Regions from separate parts of the Bradyrhizobium sp. USDA 4451 genome, predicted to be linked through region 1. Evidence: predicted binding sites of a transcription regulator. Region 1 holds the regulator's gene; the other holds the start of a gene.
What was found. Region 1 encodes PhoB, which activates phosphate uptake and scavenging genes when phosphate is short. Its sites were predicted from a motif close to TGTCATNNANCTGTCAT; they were not measured.

Region 2: phnC (phosphonate ABC transporter ATP-binding protein) is a predicted target of PhoB. The motif match lies at 2,765-2,781, and genes of this name have one in related genera.

What each region holds. Positions count from the first base shown of each region.
Region 1 is NZ_JBTRCH010000001.1:2,607,385-2,612,151, reverse strand. It holds gene argF (ornithine carbamoyltransferase) at 1-209, opposite strand, end outside; gene ACVMB0_RS12060 (acetylornithine transaminase) at 209-1,411, opposite strand; gene ACVMB0_RS12055 (GcrA family cell cycle regulator) at 1,911-2,423, shown strand; gene phoB (phosphate regulon transcriptional regulator PhoB) at 2,701-3,411, opposite strand; gene phoU (phosphate signaling complex protein PhoU) at 3,540-4,256, opposite strand; gene pstB (phosphate ABC transporter ATP-binding protein PstB) at 4,277-4,767, opposite strand, start outside.
Region 2 is NZ_JBTRCH010000001.1:3,985,707-3,990,473, reverse strand. It holds gene phnE (phosphonate ABC transporter, permease protein PhnE) at 1-738, opposite strand, end outside; gene phnD (phosphonate ABC transporter substrate-binding protein) at 820-1,752, opposite strand; gene phnC (phosphonate ABC transporter ATP-binding protein) at 1,833-2,648, opposite strand; gene ACVMB0_RS18445 (transferase hexapeptide repeat family protein) at 2,850-3,515, shown strand; gene ACVMB0_RS18440 (alpha-D-ribose 1-methylphosphonate 5-triphosphate diphosphatase) at 3,512-4,684, shown strand; gene ACVMB0_RS18435 (DUF1045 domain-containing protein) at 4,705-4,767, shown strand, end outside.

The DNA of each region.
Region 1 (4,767 bases):
AGCTGGCGCATCCCGACGTCGAACGACACCCTGGTGCGGGTCGACGGGCGCTCGAAGATCATCGCCAGCGTCTTGCCCTCGAGCGGCTTCTTGCCCTTCTCATGCGCCTTCAGCTTCGCCTTCATGGCGGCGCCGGCGGACAGCATGTTGCGCAGCTCGGCGAGCGGCAGCTCGTTGATGTCGAGGAAGTGACGGACCGGCTTGCTCATCATCCAGCCTTCCTCGGCTGCGCTGCCGACAATGTCGCGCAGGCACGCTCGAGCGAGACGATCGACTGATCGATCTCGGCTTCGGTCACGATCAGGGGCGCCAGGAACCGGACCACATTGTCGCCGGCGCCGACGGTGAGCAGCTTCTCGTTGCGCAATGCGGCGATCAGGTCGCCCGACGGCACCACGGCCTTGACGCCGATCAACAGGCCCTCGCCGCGCACTTCCGACAGCACGCCGGGATAGCGGTCGACGACCGAGGCGAGCTTCTGCTTGAGCAGCAGCGACATCTTCTGCACGTGCTCGAAGAAGCCGGGCTTCAGCATGACGTCGAGCACGGCATTGGCGGCGGCGACCGCCAGCGGATTGCCGCCAAAGGTCGAGCCGTGCGAGCCCGGCGCCATGCCTTCGGCCGCTTTCGCGGTCGCCAGCACCGCGCCGATCGGGAAGCCGCCGCCGAGCGCCTTCGCGAGCGACATCACGTCCGGCGTGACGCCGGTGCGCTTGTAGGCAAACAAATCGCCGGTACGGCCCATGCCGGTCTGCACCTCGTCGAACGCCAGCAGCAGGCCATGTTCGTCGCACAGCGCACGCAGCGCCTTGAAGAACGCCTGCGGCGCCGAGCGCACCCCGCCCTCGCCCTGCACCGGTTCGATCAGGATGCCGGCGGTGTGCGGGCCGATCGCCTTCTTCACCGCCTCGATGTCGCCATGCGGCACCTGGTCGAAGCCGTCCATCGGCGGGCCAAAGCCTTCGAGATATTTCGCCGCGCCGGTCGCGGCCAGCGTGCCCAGCGTGCGGCCATGGAAGGCGCCTTCGAAGGTGATGATGCGGTAGCGCTCGCCATGGCCCTTGGAGAAGTGATAGTGGCGGACCAGCTTGATCACGCCCTCCATCGCCTCCGCGCCGGAATTGCAGAAGAACACGAAGTCGGCGAAGCTCTGCTCGCACAGCCGCGCGGCGAGCACCTCGCCGTCCGGGCTCTTGAACAGGTTCGACATGTGCCAGAGCCTGGTCGCCTGTTCCTGCAGCGCCTTCACCAGATGCGGATGCGCATGCCCGAGCGCGTTGACGGCGACGCCCGAGGTGAAATCGAGATAGCGGTCGCCGTTGGTTGCGATCAGCCAGGCGCCCTCACCGCGCTCGAAGCCGAGATCGACCCTGGCGAAGACGGGAAGCAGATGCGACGAGGCGTTGGTCATGGCGTTCACTGCCGGTTTGAAGCCGACAATTGCCGCGCGCCTTGACGCCAGCGCAGCAACGGCCAGCTTCGGAAAACAAAACGGCCGCCTTTGCGGGCGGCACGTGGGCAACATTCTATGCTGCGGCGGGTCCGTGTCAATCGCCAGGAGCCGGTCCTTTTGCCGGGCTTCCTGCGCTGCCGAACGAGCGCAATCCGGAGCATTCCGGTGCGGTGGAAAAGCCTCACAGCAATGCTTAACTTTGTCGGAACATGTGGACGCACGGCCGCGGACTCTTGCGCCAGAGTCACGCCATATTGTAGCGTTTGGCCTGTCGGGTACGACATCTCGTGCGGCAGTACTGGACCCTCTAAGTAGCCTTTGTGTCTCGCGTAAACGTTCGGGCGCAACACCGCGCCCGGCGAGGGCTAAGGGATTCTGGCCGCAGGGATATTTGTCCAGATTTGGCTCGCAGCGCCGCTCCAATGACTGGCCGGCGCCATGCGAAAGGAAGAATGCGATGACGGTATTGACCTGGTCCGACGATCGCGTCGAGCAGCTGAAGAAGCTCTGGGAGTCTGGCCTTTCGGCCAGCCAGATCGCAGCGGAACTTGGCAATGTGACGCGAAACGCCGTGATCGGCAAAGTGCACCGGCTCGGCCTCTCCGGCCGCGCCAAGGCACCCTCCACGGCGGCGCCGCGGCAGCGCAAGGCGCGCCCCGCCCAGCACATGATGCGAGTGGCGCGCCCGGTCTCGCGCGGCAACACCGCGCTCGCGCACGCCTTCGAGGTCGAGATGGAGCCCGATCCGATCTCGTTCGACAACGTGGTGCCGATGAGCCAGCGGCTGTCGCTGCTCGAACTCAACGAGGCCACCTGTCACTGGCCGGTCGGCGATCCCTCGAGCCCGGAATTCTTCTTCTGCGGCGGCAAGGCGCTCGCCGGCCTGCCCTATTGCGCGCATCATTCCCGCGTCGCCTACCAGCCCGCCGCCGATCGCCGCCGGCCGTCGGCGAAGCCGCAGATCAAGTAGCCCTCGGGAAAACTACGGAAGACCTGAAAAACAAATCCCCGCACAAGCGGGGATTTTTTGTGAGCGAATGAACATCAAGGGCACATAGCCCAGGTCAAGCGCACTGCGCGACGTAAGGTGAGCACACGCGCCCCTCCCCACCCTCCCCCGCAAGGAGGGAGGGAGCCGGACAGTGTGCTCACCTCACGCGATAACGAGCCGCCGCTCGTGGCGCGATGGATTGCTTCGCTCCGCTCGCAATGACGATGACGATGACGGCTCTCGCCGGAAAGGCGACTTACGGCTGCGGCTCGGCTTTCGCGAAGCGGTCGTCGAGCGCGTAGCCGGCGCCGCGCACGGTGCGGATCGGATCCTGCTCGCGGCCCGGATTGAGCAGCTTGCGCAGGCGGCCGATATGGACGTCGACGGTGCGCTCATCGATGTAGATGTCGCGGCCCCAGACGCTGTCGAGCAGCTGCTCGCGGCTGAACACGCGGCCGGGATGCTCGAGGAAGAATTCGAGCAGCCGATACTCGGTCGGCCCGAGATCGATTGGGCGGCCGGAGCGCGCGACGCGGCGCTTCTCGCGGTCGAGCTCGATGTCGCCATAGGTCAGGACGGTGGCGAGCCGCTCCGGGCTCGCGCGGCGCAGCAGGCCCTTCACCCGCGCCAGGAGCTCCGGCACCGAGAACGGCTTGACGATGTAATCGTCGGCGCCGGTGGCCAGACCGCGCACCCGCTCGCTCTCCTCGCCGCGCGCGGTCAGCATGATGATCGGAAGCTGCTTGGTCTCGGGCCGCGCCCGCAGGCGGCGGCACAGCTCGATGCCGGACAGGCCCGGCAGCATCCAGTCGAGGACCACGAGGTCGGGAACGCGCTCCTTGAGGCGGGTATCGGCATCGTCGCCGCGCCCCACCGTTTCGACATCGTAGCCTTCCGCATCGAGGTTGTAGCGCAACAGCGTCGTTAGCGCTTCCTCGTCTTCGACTACCAGAATGCGTGCGCTCATCGGTCTAAGTTCTTTCTCTGTGGTGATCTGTTGCCCAGACGCAAACCGAAACGCTTAGCTTCTTGAGCATAATCCCCGCGGAAACGACTTGTCGAAGACAATCCGGTTCCGCGCGTGCGGATGATGTCCTAGTTACCCGGCACAGTGGTGGCAAAATTGGTCATGTCGCCCTTCGGGCGCTTGTCGGTGATCTGCTGGCCTTCGATCATGTAGAACACGGTCTCGGCGATGTTGGTGGCGTGATCGCCGATCCGCTCGATGTTCTTGGCGCAGAACATCAGATGGATGCAGAACGAGATGTTGCGGGGGTCTTCCATCATGTAGGTGAGCAGCTCGCGGAACAGCGAGGTGCAGATCGCGTCGACCTCCTCGTCGCCCTTCCAGACGTTCATCGCCGCCGGCAGATCGTGCGCGGCATAGGCGTCGAGCACCGACTTGACCTGCGACAGCACGAGGTCGGTCATGTGCTCCAGGCCGCGGATCAGCTTCAGCGGCTGGAAATCGCTCTCCAGCGCCGCGACGCGCTTGCCCATGTTCTTGGCCAGGTCGCCGATCCGCTCGAGGTCGGTGGCGACGCGCATCGCGCTGACGATCTCGCGCAGATCGATCGCCATCGGCTGGCGGCGCGCGATCGTCAGCACCGCGCGCTCTTCGATGACGCGCTGCAGATTGTCGATCTCGATGTCGGCGGCGACCACGCGCTTGCCGAGCGCGACGTCGCGCCGGATCAGCGCGTCGACCGACTCGGTGATCATCCGCTCGACGAGGCCGCCCATCTCGGCGACCAGGCGGGTCAACTCCTGCAGGTCGCTGTCGAATGCCTTGGCGGTGTGTTCAGAAGCCATCATCTGTCTCCTCAGCCCGGTCAGCCGAACCGGCCGGTGATGTAGTCCTGGGTGCGTCGATCGCTCGGCGAGGTGAAGATCTTGTTGGTGTCGTCGAACTCGATCAGCTCGCCGAGATACATGAAGGCGGTCTTGTCGGAGACGCGCGCCGCCTGCTGCATGTTGTGGGTGACGATCGCGATCGTGTAATCCTCGGAGAGTTCCTGGATCAGCTCCTCGACCTTGGCGGTGGAGATCGGATCGAGCGCCGAGCACGGCTCGTCGAACAGGATCACCTCGGGACGCACCGCCACGGTGCGCGCGATGCACAGCCGCTGCTGCTGGCCGCCGGACAGCGACAGGCCGGAGGCGTTCAGCTTGTCCTTGACCTCGTTCCACAGCGCGCCGCCGCGCAGCGCCTTCTCGACCCGGTCGTCCATCTCGGACTTCGAGATCTTCTCGTAGAGGCGGATGCCGAAGGCGATGTTCTCGTAGATCGTCATCGGGAACGGCGTCGGCTTCTGGAACACCA
Region 2 (4,767 bases), 1.4 Mb from region 1:
GATGCCGCCGGCGCCGACGAAACCCATCACCGACGCCTCGCGGACATTGATCTCGAAGCGCAGCAGCGCGTAGCTGGCGTATCCGGCCGAGACCTGCGGCAGGATGGCAAAGCGCATGCAGGACAGCCAGCTCGCGCCGGTGGAGCGGATGCCCTCGACCGGCTTCATGTCGGCATTTTCGACGATCTCGGCAAACAGCTTGCCGAGCGCGCCTGTGGTGTGGATCGCGATCGCCAGCACGCCGGCCATCGGGCCGAGGCCGAACGCGATCACGAAGATCAGCGCGAACACGATGCCGGGCACGGTGCGGGCGAATTCCAGCAGGCGGCGGATGATGAAGCGCACCCAGGGCCCCGGCGAGGTATTTTGGGCGGCGAAGAAATTGAGCGCGAAGGCGAACACCGCGCCGGTCAACGTGCCGACATAGCTGATCAGGAGCGTCTCGCCGAGCATCCTCAGCCATTTGTGCCAGCCCCAGAACCATTCGGCGGGGTCGGTCCAGACCCGCGCGCCGGAATCGAGCGTGAGGATGCGATCGAAATAACTGACGAAATTGCCGAAATAGGTGAACAGCGTGCGCAGGTTCACCTCGGCGCCGAACGCGGCGACGACCAGGGCGACGCAGAACGCCGCGGTCGCCAGCGCGCCCCTCAGCCGCTTGCGCGCAACCGCCTTGCGGTAGGCGTCTTCCAGCACCGCCAGTTGCTGGGCCGGAAGGATGGATACGGCAGTTGCCATCGTGTTGATCAGCCGGGCTGGAGGTTCAACGGAAAGAGCCGGGTTATGAAAAACCCGGCTCCGCATGTCTCCGTGGTGCGATCAGCTCGCCTTCTTGCGCAGCCTGTCGACGAACTTGATCAGCTCGATCGTGCTGTCCCAATCCTTGGTCGTGGCGGGATGGAAACCCTTCTTCTGGCCGTCGGAGAGACGGTCGAACGCGGCCTTGTCCTTGGTCGGCGCGTCGAAGAAGGCCTTGGCGATCGCCGCCTTCAGGTCCTCCGGAAGGTCGGAGTTATAGGCGTAGGGGCCGTTGATGATCGGCGACGACTTGTTGATGATGCGGAAGTCGTCCTTCTTCATCGCCGAGCCGTCGGCGTTCTTCAGCATGCCCTTGGTCAGCATCTGCGCGAGCGTCGAATCGTCGTCGTTGGTCCACTGATTGGCCGCCATGTCGACGGTGCCCTGCGCCAGCGCCAGCACGGCGTTTTCGTGGCTGCCCGTGAACACGACCTTGCCGAAATAGCCCTCGGCATCGGGAATGCCCATTTTGTCGAGTTCGAAGCGCGGCACGTTGTTGCCCGATGTCGAATTCGGGTCGACCAGGCCGAGGTTCTTGCCCTTCAGATCCTCGACCTTCTTGTAGGGGCTCGACGCCTTCACGTAAAACACCGAGTAGTAGCCGGTCGAACCGTCCTGGTTCATGTCGTTGGCGAAGGCGTCGGTCTTGACGCCGGTGAGGCGTGCGCGGGCGAACGACGCCGAACCGTAGCTGGCGATCTGGATGTTGCCGGCGTGCTGACCTTCGATCACGGCGGCGTAGTCGTTGGCGATGCGCAGCGTGACCTTCACGCCGAGCTCCTTCGATAGATACGCCACGAACGGCGTCCAGCGCTCGGTGACGCCCGAGGCGTTCTCGGCCGGCACCACCGCGAAGGTGAGCTCCGGATATTTGGCCTTCCAGTCCTGCGCGGACGCCGAACCGGCGAAGGCCAGCGCGGCAGCGCCGACCAGAATGATGCGACGAGTGAACATGACTACCCCTCTTTTGTGGTTACACACCTGTTGGCCGGGCAAAACGCCCAGCCTCGCAGATCAAGAAAAATGCGCGACGCTCAGGCCGCGGCAGCGGTGCCGAGCGCCGGCGCGGTCGCACCGTCGGGCGCGGGCAGCGGCGCCGCGCCGATGACGTCATTGGCCTCGAGGTCATAGAGCTCGCGGGCGATATGGTCGGTCAGCGCCGCAGGTGCGCCGTCGAACACCACGCGGCCGGCCGCCATGCCGACCAGGCGGTCGCAATAGGTTCGCGCCAGCTCGAGCGAGTGCAGGTTGCAGAGCACCGTGATGCGGAAATGCTTGTTGATGCGCAGCAGCGCATCCATCACGATCTTGGTGTTCCGCGGATCGAGCGAGGCGATCGGCTCGTCGGCGAGGATGATATCGGGCTCCTGCACCAGCGCGCGGGCGATCGCAACGCGCTGCTGCTGGCCGCCGGAAAGCTGGTCGGCGCGCTGCGCCGCGAGCTGGGCAATATCGAACTGATCGAGCGCGGACATCGCCAGCGCCCTGTCCTGCTCCGGCCAGACCTGCGCCAGCGAGCGCCAGGACGGAATCTGCGCAAGCCGGCCCATCAGCACATTGGTCAGCACGTCGAGCCTACCGACCAGATTGAACTGCTGGAAGATCATCGCCGAACGTGCCCGCCACTGCCGCAGCTCCTTGCCGCGCAGCGCGGTGACGTCGATGCCCTCGAACAGGATGCGGCCGGAGGTCGGATCGGCGAGACGGTTGATCATCCGCAGCAGGGTCGACTTGCCGGCACCGGAGCGGCCGATCACACCGACAAAGCTGCCCGGCGCGATCGAAAACGATACGTTGTCGACTGCGGCTTTTGTGCCGAACCGGCACGTCAAACCTTCCACCACCAGCATGCAATGCTCCAACCGCGTCGCGTTTGGGCCATCGCTATCCCCGGCGTTTTACAGTTATGTGACGTGACGTTGCGGTGCGGCGATCGTCCACACCCGCTCGCATGTCGTCATCCTAACGTCATGATGCCGTCATCAAGCATCCCGATGACGGGCCCCATCTCCCCGGAAGCCAACGATTTGCAAGAATTGCGGAGGGCCCTGATGGCCGGAAAAACACTCTCGGTTGTGCCGACCATCGACCCGACCGCGTCGGTCCGCGAGAGCAAGCTCGGCAAATATACCGAGGTCGGCGCGCGCACGATCCTGCTTGAAGTCAGCATGGATGACTATTCCTACGTCGTGAACGACAGCCAGATCACCTACACCTCGATCGGCAAGTTCTGCTCGATCGCGGCGATGACCCGGATCAACCCCGGCAACCATCCGATGCATCGCGCGACGCAGGCGCACTTCACCTACCGCGCCAGCGCCTACTTCCCCAGAGAGAGCGACGACGTCGATTTCTTCAACTGGCGACGTGCGCATCACGTGCATATCGGCCATGACGTCTGGATCGGTCACGGCGCGATCCTGCTGCCGGGACGGAACATCGGAACCGGCGCCGTGGTCGCCGCCGGTGCGATCGTGACCAAGGATGTCCCCGCCTATACGATCGTTGCCGGCAATCCGGCGCGTCCGATCAAGCGGCGCTTTTCCGAGACCACGGCGGATCGCCTTGCGGCGCTCGCATGGTGGGACTGGGATCACGAAACACTTCGTCGTGTGCTGCCCGATTTTCGCAAGCTCACGGCCGAAGAATTCCTCGACAAGTATGAGGCCGAGGCCGTATCCCAATCACTGGACAAACAACGGAGCGCCGCATCGTGACGGATATCTTCATCGAAGGCGGGCGCGCGCTGGTTGACGGGGCATTGGTCGAGACCTCGCTGCGGACCGCCGGCCGCGACATCGGCGCGCTCGACGCCGAGCAGGGTCGCGCCGCGCTTCATATCGACGCCAAGGGCCTGCTGGTGCTGCCCGGCATCATCGATCTGCACGGCGATGCGTTCGAGCGGCAGATGATGCCGCGCCCAGGTGTCGACTTCCCGACCGACGTGGCGATTGTTGACAGCGACCGGCAGGCGATCGCCAACGGCATCACCACCGTGTTCCACGGCACCACCTGGTCGTGGGAGCCCGGCCTGCGCAGCGCTGAGAACGCGCGCAAGCTGCTCGATGCGATCGAGGCACTGCGGCCGCAGCTCGCCGCCGATACCCGCTTCCATCTGCGTCACGAGACCCACAATCTCGACGCCGAGGCCGAGATCATTCAATGGCTCACCGAAGGCCGCATCGATCTGTTCGCCTTCAACGACCACAGCAACGTCAAGCCGAAGAAGCGTAACCAGCTCGCCGAACGTAGCGGACTCTCCGTCGACGCCGTCAACGACATGCTCGATCGGATCGTGGCGCGCCGTCCCGAGGTGCCGGCTTCGATCAGGCGGCTGGCTGCGGCTGCACGCGCGGCTGATATCCGCATGCTGTCGCATGACGACAACAGCCCGGCGATGCGCCAGGAGTTTCGTGCGCTCGGCGCCACGATCGCCGAATTCCCCGTCAACGAGGAGACCGCGCGCGATGCCGCGGCTGCCGGCGACTTCATCGTGTTCGGCGCGCCCAACGTGGTGCGCGGCGGCAGCCACACCGGCTGGACCAAGGCCTCCGACATGATCGCGCAGGGCCTCTGCTCGGTGCTGGCGTCGGATTATTATTATCCGGCGCAGCTGCTCGCGGCGTTCCGGCTCGCCGCCGACGGCATCCTGCCGCTTACGGAGGCGTGGGACCTGATCTCGTCGGCGCCGGCGCGCGCCGCCGGGCTCGCCGATCGCGGCGTGCTCGCCACGGGCTGCCGCGCCGACGTCATCGTCGTCGACGACAAGGTGCCAATGCGCCCGCGCATCGTCGCCGTGATCGCGGCCGGGCGGCTGGTGCATCTCGCCGACGCAAGCTGCCTCGTTCATTCGTTCGCGCAGCGCAAGGCGGTTGCGGCCGCGTAGTCAGGCTCTATTCTGCCGCCATGACTTCCATCCCGCGCTACGCGATCTATTATACGCCGCCGCCCGACAGCGCCTTGCATCGC